Regions from separate parts of the Acetomicrobium thermoterrenum DSM 13490 genome, predicted to be linked through region 2. Evidence: riboswitches for the same ligand, from Rfam matches in the RefSeq annotation. Region 2 holds a riboswitch; the other holds the start of a gene.
What was found. Region 2 has a riboswitch for thiamine pyrophosphate ahead of thiC (phosphomethylpyrimidine synthase ThiC). Riboswitches for the same ligand answer to the same signal wherever they lie in the genome.
Positions count from the first base shown of each region.

Region 1: linked by a shared signal. The riboswitch ahead of BLU12_RS08975 (ABC transporter ATP-binding protein) and the one ahead of thiC (phosphomethylpyrimidine synthase ThiC) in region 2 are both predicted to bind thiamine pyrophosphate.

Region 1 covers NZ_FNPD01000012.1:30,890-36,125, forward strand. The annotation lists gene modB (molybdate ABC transporter permease subunit) at 1-201, shown strand, start outside; gene BLU12_RS08970 (ABC transporter ATP-binding protein) at 198-1,292, shown strand; TPP riboswitch at 1,365-1,474, shown strand; gene BLU12_RS08975 (ABC transporter ATP-binding protein) at 1,541-2,284, shown strand; gene BLU12_RS08980 (ABC transporter permease) at 2,277-3,020, shown strand; gene BLU12_RS08985 (ABC transporter substrate-binding protein) at 3,091-4,017, shown strand; gene thiW (energy coupling factor transporter S component ThiW) at 4,048-4,560, shown strand; gene BLU12_RS08995 (MotA/TolQ/ExbB proton channel family protein) at 4,603-5,232, shown strand; gene BLU12_RS09000 (ABC transporter substrate-binding protein) at 5,225-5,236, shown strand, end outside.
Region 2 covers NZ_FNPD01000014.1:22,837-28,072, reverse strand. The annotation lists gene BLU12_RS09490 (thiamine pyrophosphate-dependent enzyme) at 1-471, shown strand, start outside; gene BLU12_RS09485 (2-oxoacid:acceptor oxidoreductase family protein) at 478-1,023, shown strand; gene pdxS (pyridoxal 5'-phosphate synthase lyase subunit PdxS) at 1,204-1,980, opposite strand; TPP riboswitch at 2,280-2,376, shown strand; gene thiC (phosphomethylpyrimidine synthase ThiC) at 2,430-3,716, shown strand; gene BLU12_RS09470 (type 1 glutamine amidotransferase domain-containing protein) at 3,747-4,286, opposite strand; gene BLU12_RS09465 (ferritin family protein) at 4,363-4,839, opposite strand; gene BLU12_RS09460 (MATE family efflux transporter) at 5,017-5,236, shown strand, end outside.

The DNA.
Region 1 (5,236 bases), on a different contig from region 2:
TCCATGAGAGCCCTTGGGGAATTCGGCGTAACCTTAATGATAGCGGGGAACATACCCGGCAGAACCCAGACTTTGCCGCTTTTCATATACAGCAGCGTAGAATCCATGAGTTTTTTTGAGGCAAATATTGCTGCCATCTTGCTGACGGCATTGGGAATTGCCAGCCTATTGATTGTAAAGAGGATGGGAGGTAAGGCGTGAAAGATTGTTTAGAGGCTACATTCTTCAAAAGATTAGGCAATTTTAGTCTTGACGTTTCACTCGGACTCAAAGAGGAGATAGGAGTGCTCTTCGGCCCCAGCGGTGCCGGAAAGAGTCAAACCCTGAAAATACTGGCAGGCATAGTAAAGCCCGACAAAGGGCGCATAAACCTCATGGATCGCCTTTTATACGACTCTTCCTCTTCCGTCTTTATAAGGGCGGCAAAGAGAAAGATCGGGTTGGTATTTCAGGAGCTTGCCCTATTTCCCCATCTGACGGTCTTGGAAAATGTCGCATATGGCCTAAAGGGGCCGAATAGGTGGCGCTTAGCAAAAAGTTGGCTAGACGCCATGAGGCTCGAAGGATTTTACGACAGAATGCCCGATCAACTATCCGGTGGACAGAGGCAACGCGTTGCGCTGGCAAGGGCCTTGGCGCCAAAACCTGATCTTTTGCTCTTAGATGAACCCTTCAGCGCCCTCGAAGGACCGTTGCGTCGGGCGTTGAGAAGAGAGCTGAAAAAGCTTTTCGAAAGGGTCAAAACTCCAATTCTATACGTGACCCACGACATCGAGGACGTCTGCTCTCTGGCTAATAGGGTCTTTATCATGCGCGACGGATCGATAATGGCCGACCTCGAGGCAAGCAAGCTCTGGGACCCTTTAAGTCAGGCTAACATTTGGCATTCCCTGGGATGGGGAACTTTAATACGAGGCGAAATAGCAATAAATGACGGCTATCACTGGTTCACATGGCAAAAGGGGAGGTTGAGGCTCTCGCCCTCTAAAGAGTTGACCGCAGGTAAGGCGACGGTTTTCATCCCTCCCGACCAGATAAAACTCATTTATCCCAATCTTCCCGTGGATCATGAACTGCAACCTAACACACAGGAGGGAACGATAGTGGAGAAAATGGAGTTAAACGGATCCGTCAGACTCTATATCTTCGGAGCCGATGTAGAGTGGCATGCGGAGTACTCTAAAGATTCATACCTAACCCTAAACCTGCGGGAGGGGCATCCCATATTTTTCAGCATCAAACCGTCGAGCATAACGGTATTGACGGATGAGGAGGGTTGTTCTGCGAACTGATCGATAGCCCCTCGTGAAGTGCCTTAAGATACATGGCCCTTCTCAAATGCAAAGTTTGTGATAGAATGAAAACACAAGTCCCGGGGGAGTCGGGTAACCGACTGAGAGGAAGCTTTTGACAGCTTCGACCCTTAGAACCTGATCCGGGTCATGCCGGCGGAGGGAAGGTAAAAAATTTTGCAATATCAATTTAAAGTGCAGCCTTTCCCTGCATGCCGACTGATCCTAAAAGAGGAGGTCGGCAATTTTTGTTGAAGGTTTGCGGTATCACAAAGATCTATCCTAACCTGACGGTGTTCAGGAATATAAATTTTTCCACCGAACGCGGAAGCTTTGTCGTCTTTCTTGGCCCCTCGGGGTGCGGTAAAAGCACTCTATTCAGAGTCATAGCCGGGATAGAAGGAAGAGACAGCGGCCATATCGAATGGAAGGGCGAGAAGGTTAGCGATCTGAAGGACGAAGCCGCTATGATGCTGCAAAAGGACCTGCTTTTGCCTTGGTCCACCCTTTTGGATAACGTCTTGATCCCTGCAAAAGTCCTGGGCAAAGACCTTCAAAGGGAACGCAATAAGGCCATCGGCCTCCTGTCCCGTTTCGGCCTGTCGGGATTTGAAGATTACTTTCCCTATCAAGTCTCGGGAGGAATGCGCCAAAGGGCGGCACTGGTGAGAACTCTTCTCTTCGACAGAGAAATACTGCTCCTCGATGAGCCTCTATCTGCCCTGGATGCCCTCACCAGGAGGTTGCTGCAGAAAGAAATCCTTCGCATCCAGCTAGAGTTTGAAAAGACCGTCCTGATGATTACTCACGACATCAAAGAGGCCCTCCTCCTCGCCGACAGGATATTTTTGCTGTCTCATCTGCCCACAGGAATCATCAAAGAAATAGACATGAGAGATATGCCTAAACCCAGGCAAAGCCTGGGGCCAAAGTTGGCCGCTATGGAAGAGGAAATATTCTCCATACTGAGAGGTGAGCTGGTAGATGCATAGGAAGGCTCCCTTTCTTTTGATGACCTCCATCTTGGTCATATGGGAACTTGTGGTACGCCTTCTCGACGTACCCAAATTCATACTTCCCCCTCCCACAATCGTCCTACAGACAACTTTATTGCAGACTCCTCTTTTAGCCGGCCATGCCCTCGTAACAGCCCTGGAGATTGGCCTGGGCTTATGTTTAAGCCTTGCCATCTCACTGCCGCTTTCGATAATCATGTTCAAACATCCCTCCATAGATGCCGCCTTAACGCCATTCCTGGTCGCCTCTCAGGCGATCCCCGTGTTTGCCGTGGCACCTCTTTTGGTCGTTTGGTTCGGTTATGGTCTTTTGAGCAAAATAGTCATGGCAACGATAGTGATCTTTTTCCCCCTTACGGTCTCCACATATTCTGGCTTTAAACAGGTCGATTCCGATCTGGAGATCATCTTCGACCTCCTCGATGCCCCCTTCCGAAAAAAGATGAGGCTTCTCTACTGGCCCGCTGCTCTGCCGTCCTTTTTTTCAGGACTTAAGGTTGCAGTGGCAGTGGCCACCATCGGAGCGGTTCTGGGAGAATGGGTGGGAGCTCAAAGGGGGTTAGGATATTTGATGATTCAAATGAACGCAAGGTTGCGGACCGATATGCTTTTCGCCGCACTGGTTTGGCTAAGTTTAATGGGCATGGGGCTTTGGCTGTTGGTCAGCAGATTGGAGAAACGCTTTCTCTTCTGGCTCAACAACAAGGAATGACTGATTCGAGACATAAGCTCCATTGGGTAACTGTAAATACATAATTATTCATGAATAGGAGGTTGTAAAAATGAAACGGATGTGTTTGACATTTTTGTTGATCCTGGCTCTTGCGGTCCCGGCGATGGGAAAGGAAATTACCCTGATCCTGGACTGGTTTCCCAACGTGGACCACATTCCGCTATATGTCGCACAACAGAAAGGATATTTCGACGAAGAGGGCTTAGAGGTAAAGATAATACCCCCATCCGAAAGCGCCGATGCTCTCAAGCTTGCAGCAGCAGGCAGAGCGGAATTGGGCATAAGCTACGAACCGCAGGCATTGGTAGCTGCATCGGAGGGAATACCCCTGCTTGTCGTGGGCAGACTTATTGGCCATCCTCTTTCCACAGTATTGTATATCGAAGGACGCGGCATCAATAAACCGCAGGATTTGAATGGCAAACCCATGGGATATACTGTTGCCGGAATGGAGGACGTGTTGGCTAAGGCATTTTGCGAGCTCAACGAAGTGACAGATTACGACCTGGTGCACGTAGAATTTGCTATTGTGCCTTCCCTCGTATCGGGAAGAGTTGACTCAGTCATGGGCGGCTTTAGAAACTACGAAGTGGTGGAACTGGAATTAAAAGGCTACAAACCCGGTTATTTTGCCCTGGAAGAACACGGCTTTCCCGATTATGACGAATTGGTCGTCGTTGCCAACCCCACTTTCGCAAAGAAAAATCCGGAAGCTATAAGATCCATCAGAAAAGCCCTTTCAAGAGCAACTGAATACACCTTAAAAAATCCGAAGGAGGCACTTGCGGTATACTTGAAGGCCGTCCCGGAATCCGATGAGAAGCTCGAAAAGCTGGCCTTCGAGAAGACACTGCCCTTCTATGCTGAAAGCCAAATTTTGGATGCAGAACGCTGGAGGACCTTTGCCGACTTTGCGCATAAAGTCGGCCTCATCGAGCGCCCCGTAGATGTGGAGCCTCTCCTGTGGAAGGATTAAAGATTCTGGAGAAGAAAGCAGGAATGTAAAATGACAAAGACCGCGCTAAGAAATCTAATTTTAGCGGCCTTGTTCGCCGCAATGGCCGTTCTCCTTTCGGGATTGAGCATTCCCGTCGGTCCGACACGCTGTTTCCCCTTTCAGCATGCCATAAATGCCATAGCGGGAGTGCTTCTCGGCCCCTGGTGGGCAGGAGGCGCAGCGTTGACTACGAGCATAATACGAAACGCTTTGGGTACGGGGACCCTTTTTGCCTTTCCTGGGAGCATACCCGGCGCTTTGGTAGTTGGCATAACGGCAAAGGTCTTCAAGGACAAGAAACTGTACGCAGCTTTAACAGAGCCCGTCGGTACCGGCATCATCGGAGCGATTTTAAGCGTCTACATCTTAGCCCCATCGATCGGCAAAGAAGCTACTTTATGGTTAGTGATGCCGGCTTTTCTCTTAAGCAGCGTTCCGGGTTCACTGTTGGGCTTCGCTCTCCTCGTCGCTTTGGACAGGACGAGATGGTTTCAAAAAAACATTGGCAAAACGCTTACGTAATGCTAACCTTCTCTATATACGAGAACGCAGAGGTGGTAATCTTTGGAATTCATCGACGTCATAAAGATGGGCGGTCCCAGCATGTACGCCATCCTGGCAGTCTCTATCGTCGGGCTTGCCGTGGTATTGGAGCGGATTTGGTTTTACGCCAAGTCTTGGACGAACCCGGAATTATTGGAACGCAAATTGGGGGAACTTCTGTACAAGGGAGATGCCGAGGCAGCTGCTTCTTTGGTACGCGAAAAGGAGAGCTCCTTGCACCGTCTTTTTAGGGCAGCTATAGATCACTGGCTGGCGCCGCCAGAGGCATTGAAGATGTTGCTGGAACAAGAGGTTCGCCATGAGCTTTACAGATGGGAAAAGGGATTAACCCTTCTTTCCACGGTGGCCAGAGTAACGCCTTTATTGGGGCTTTTAGGCACCGTGCTGGGAATTGTCGACGTCTTCCGCTCCGTCGCCGAATCGGAGGGCCCCACCAATATGGCCCTGCTTGCCTCAGGCATATGGGAAGCCCTGCTGACAACCGTCGCGGGCCTTGCGGTAGCGATACCTGCCGTCTTGTGCTATTCCTGGTTTTCCTCCAAAATCGATGCTCTCGAGGAGTCCCTTTGGAGGGGATCCGATTTCATTTTGCGGGAAAAGATGTTAAGAGGAAGGACAGAACATGATTGACGTC
Region 2 (5,236 bases):
GTAGCCAATAACCTTAACTACGGAATGACGGGTGGCCAATATTCCTGCACTACGCCGCTTTATTCCAGGACGTCGACATCCTGGTACGGGGATCCTGAGCCGGCGCTCGATGTTTGTCGTATTTCGGAGACGGCCGGAGCAAGTTTCGTCGCCAGGACGACCGTCTATCATGCGACAACGATAGAAAAATATATCGGAATGGCCCTTTCTCACGAAGGTTTTTCCCTGGTGGAAGTGATATCTCCCTGTCCGACCTATTTTGGAAGGTATAACAAGCTCTCCAAAGCGCCGCAAATGCTGAAGTGGCTGAAGGAACAGTCGATACCCATAGAGCGCGTAAAGGACTTATCCGAAGAAGACCTTAAGGAAAAGTTCGTCACCGGAGTATTTGTCGATAAAAAAGGACATTCCTTCCTGTCCCGCTACAGGGAAATACAGTCTCGGGCAAGGAACGAGCTTGAAAGCGAGTGATCGTCCATGAAATACGAAGTTATTTTTGCGGGAATTGGTGGTCAAGGAGTGATTTTAGCCGGTACTTTGCTTGGCGAGGCTGCCGTAGCTTCCGGGCTGAAGGCCTCTCAGACGCAGGCTTACGGAGTATCGGCCAGGGGAGGCTTTACAAAGACGGACGTTGTTATGTCTGATAACGAGATCCTATACCCTTATGCCTTAAGCCCCGATATCGTCGTCGTTTTGGCCGAGGAAGCCCTGGTTCGGAATCTTGATATAGAAAACAAAAACTGCAAAGTGGTTTACGATTCCGGCTTGATTGACGCGTCAAAATACAAGCTGGATTCGAGATTTGTCGGATTTCCCATAACGAAGACTGCCATCGAAATGGGTTCTTCCAGGAGCGCGAACGTGCTTTCCCTGGGGATAGTTGCCAGCTGCTTGAAGGCGATTTCGACTGAGGCGTTGTTTCAAACCTTGGCCGAGGCTTTCTCGCCAAAAATACGGGATATAAACGCTAAGATTCTACAAAAAGGCATTGATGTTGGAAATGAGTTAATTTCTAGCCGTTAGCTTTATGAAGAGGCATTTCAGGGAAAGCTGTTTTTCTCTATTGTTCTTGCTGTAATAAGCTCTTTGTTCATTGTGTGTCGATAAGCCTTTGGACATCTTTGACAACATCCATTGACTTTGCTTTTGATTATGCCTTTGTGATCCCTGTTATGCCTCTTCGACACTTTTGTTTCTGATGCGTTAGATTAAAACTCCTTCCATGGCCTCTCCGAGTCCTGTTGATACCTCTGCCAAAACTTCGGGTTTTTTAAAGTTTGCGACGGCTTTTACTATCGCTTTTGCCCTTATCGAAGGATTCTCCGACTTGAAGATGCCACTTCCGACGAAGACGCCATCACAGCCCAGTTGCATCATCAAAGCGGCATCGGCAGGAGTGGCGATTCCGCCAGCTGCGAAGTTGACGACGGGAAGCCCTCCTGTTGCGCGACACGTTTCCAGCAATTCCAAGGGAACGCGCAGCTCACCGGCGAGGGTTGGCAGGTCCTCTTCGTTTGCCGATAAAAGCTTCTTCAATTGGGCATAGATTGTTCTGACATGCCTTACTGCCTCTATTACGTTGCCCGTGCCGGCTTCCCCCTTGGTTCGGATCATGGTTGCACCTTCGGCAATTCGACGCAGGGCCTCTCCCAGGTCGCGGGCACCGCAAACAAAAGGAGTTTTAAATTCTCTCTTGTTTATGTGATGTTCGTCGTCGGCAGGTGTTAAGACCTCACTTTCGTCTATGAAGTCTACTCCAAGTGCTTCTAGGATCTGCGCCTCGACGAAATGTCCTATGCGCACTTTGGCCATAACCGGTATGGAAACGGCATTTTTTATCTCCAATATCTTTGTAGGGTCGGCCATTCGAGCCACCTTGCCCTCCTTTCGCAAATCTGCAGGCACCTTTTCTAGGGCCATAACGGCCACGGCACCCACATCCTCCGCTATTTTGGCCTGCTCGCTGTTTGTCACGTCCATGATGACTCCTCCGACGAATTGCTTTGCCAGATTTTCTTTGTCGGTGAAGTTGATTTGGTTTTTCACTGCAAGTTCCCCCTTTTTTAGTTTTTCACTTTTATGTTAAGGGGGAGCTATATCTTTGGTTAGTGCCAAATCATGAGAGTTTATATCCTATTTTGGACCCTACCAGAAACATGTGCAGAGTCGTGTTTTTTGGACTGATCGATGTCGCATAATGAACTTATAATAATATGTAAATGGTTATAGCGATTTTTCCCGTTGTTCCATAAACTTTTTTATGAGAATATGTTATATTTGTAAAAGCCAGGGGGCGCTCATGTGCGTGAGCTGAGAGAGAACCCCTAGAACCTGATCCAGGTAATGCTGGCGGAGGGAATGGCGGACAAAAGAAGAACTTTTGTGATGTCCTTTCCCTTCCCATAAAAAATAGCGGGAGGGATTTTTAATTGAGTACGCAACTTGAAATGGCAATGGCTGGCATCATAAGTGGGGAAATGCGGAAAGTTGCAGACGATGAAGGCCTTGCGCCAGAAACTATTCGCGATTTGGTGGCCCATGGCAAAGTCGTTATTCCCAAGAATGTCAACCACGATATAAGAAGGATCAAGGGCATAGGGAAAGGTCTTTCCACCAAGGTGAACACCAATTTGGGTACCAGCGACGAATGCTGCGACCTTGAGCTTGAAGGTCGTAAGCTGAATGCTGCCCTCGATGCCGGTACGGATTCCATCATGGATCTGTCGACTGGAGGCGACCTTGATTCAGCAAGGGCGTTCTTTTTGGAAAAATCGCCCATAATGGTGGGTGCTGTTCCAATTTATGCCGTGGCGAGTGAATTGGCAAGGGAGGACAGACCTCTGGAGGACCTTAGCGTCGAGAGGTTGTTTTCCTCTATTGAAAAACAGTGTCGTCAAGGTGTCGATTATATAACAGTACATTGCGGAGTCAACAGACAGTCGGTGGAGTTTTTGCGAGGTGCAGAGCGCATCATGCCTTGCGTGAGCAGAGGAGGTTCAATCCTGTTGTATTGGATGGAAAAAACGAGACAGGAAAACCCTCTTTACGAATACTTCGATGATTTGCTTCAGATAGCCAAACGTTACGATGTGGTATTAAGTCTGGGAGACGGATTTAGGCCGGGAGCCATAGCGGATGCCATAGACGAACCCCAATTGGCGGAGCTGATGGTCTTAGCTCATTTAGCGAGGAGGGCTAACGATTGGGGAGTGCAAGCCATGATAGAAGGTCCGGGACATGTGCCGATAGAGCACATAAAACCTCATGTAGAGCTTGAAAAACGTCTCACTGACGAGGCGCCTTTTTACGTTTTAGGGCCTCTTCCTACCGATATAGCAGCCGGATATGATCACATTTCCGGAGCGATAGGCGGAGCAATAGCTGCATCGGCGGGAGCCGATTTTCTATGCGACGTGACTCCGGCGGAGCACCTCGGTCTTCCCGATGAAAATGACATATATCTCGGAGTGATCGCCTCGAAATTGGCAGCTCACGTTGGTGACCTTGCTAAAGACGTTAAAGGTGCTCGTGACCAGGACAGAAGGATATCGTTGGCGAGACGAAATTTGGATTGGGAATCGATGATCGCCGAGGCTTTGGATCCGGAATTGGTCCGAATTAAATCACACCTTGCAAGCGACAGGGAAGCTTGCACCATGTGCGGAAAACTTTGTGCTGTTAAATTGAGCAGGCAGGTTTTGCCGTCGAGGGAATAAAAAAAGGGGCGTTCACGCCCCTTTTTTATTTTAACGACAACAGCCGCTCGGTGAGGTTTTCTCGATGATGGCCCTGCAAAACTGGGGAAGGTCGTTAGGTGTTCTGCTGCTTATGAGGTTTCCGTCCACTACTGCTGCCTCATCTACCCAATTCACGCCGGCGTTCACCATGTCGTCTTTTATCGCTCCGACTGACGTGGCTTTCTTTCCTTTGAGTATTCCAGCCGAAATAGGAACCCAACCGGCATGACAGATGAAAGCCACGACTTTGTTGGCTTCATTTAGCTTTCTTACGATATCGAGAGCCTTTTGATATCTCCTGATCTTGTCGGGGGCATATCCGCCCGGTATGACTATGCCGTCGAAGTCGTCGGGATTGACTTCCTCGAAAGACACATCGCTTTTACAGGGATAACCGTGTTTGCCCCTGTACAACTTTCCCTTTTCAGGACCCGCAACTACTGCTTCGGCGCCTTCTTCTATCAATCTGATTTTGGGATACCAAAGCTCCAGATCTTCGTATTCTTCATCTACGAAGAAGAGAAAACGTTTTCCCGTCAGTTTCGACATACGCTCCACCTCCTGACAAATGTTTGGCAATACTTATTTTATTTGATCTGCCAAACTTTTGCAAGGTCTGGCGTGTCTATAGCATCAATCTTCCTTCCAATTCACCCCTAAGTTCGTCGTAGCGTTTTTTCACGAAATCCATATGGCCTCTTTCCATTTTAGCCAGGTCATTGAACATTGCCTTGGTCTCTTGGGAATCCACTTCCTCTACCAGTTTTTCGTAAAATTCTGCTGCTCGCATCTCTGAAAGGTAGGCCGTAGATATTAGCCGCAATAAGGAATAGTAGTCTTTAAATTCGTCGGCCTGCACGCGCAGGGCAGGATCAACCGTTACATTTGGATCCGGAGTAAAGGGTTCGCCAAATAACTCCTGATAGTATTTCGATAGCGTCTTTTTGTGCGTATCTTCCCAGTCGGCAAGTTCCGATATTTCCTTTTTCAAGGCCGGTGTCCTGGCATTTTCTGCCCATGTTGTATAGAATTCGTTTGCTTGAATCTCAGCGTGAATTGCATAGGCAAGTGCGCTTTTTAAATCGAATTTGCTTTCTGACATTTTCTCCTCGCCTCCCTTAAATTATTTAACATAATTCTAATGTATTAATCATATCACGTCGCTTTATATTGTATCAATAGTGTGAGGACGTCTTCGCTACTTTCGAAGCATGTGGTATAATAGGGTTACGGCAATGGGCGAATATTGTATGCATTTTAGCACGAAAGGGGGAATTGGATGATCAATGTCGACGAAAAAACAGAACGACTTGGCAAAGAACCTATCGGCAGACTTCTTTTGGCATTTTCGCTTCCGGCAATTGCGGGATTGTTCGCGAATGCTCTCTATAACATAGTTGATAGAATTTTCATAGGGCAAAACGTCGGCGAGACGGGTCTTGCTGCCGTTACGGTGGCTTTCCCTCTTTTTGAGTTATCCATTGCCCTCTGCCTTTTGG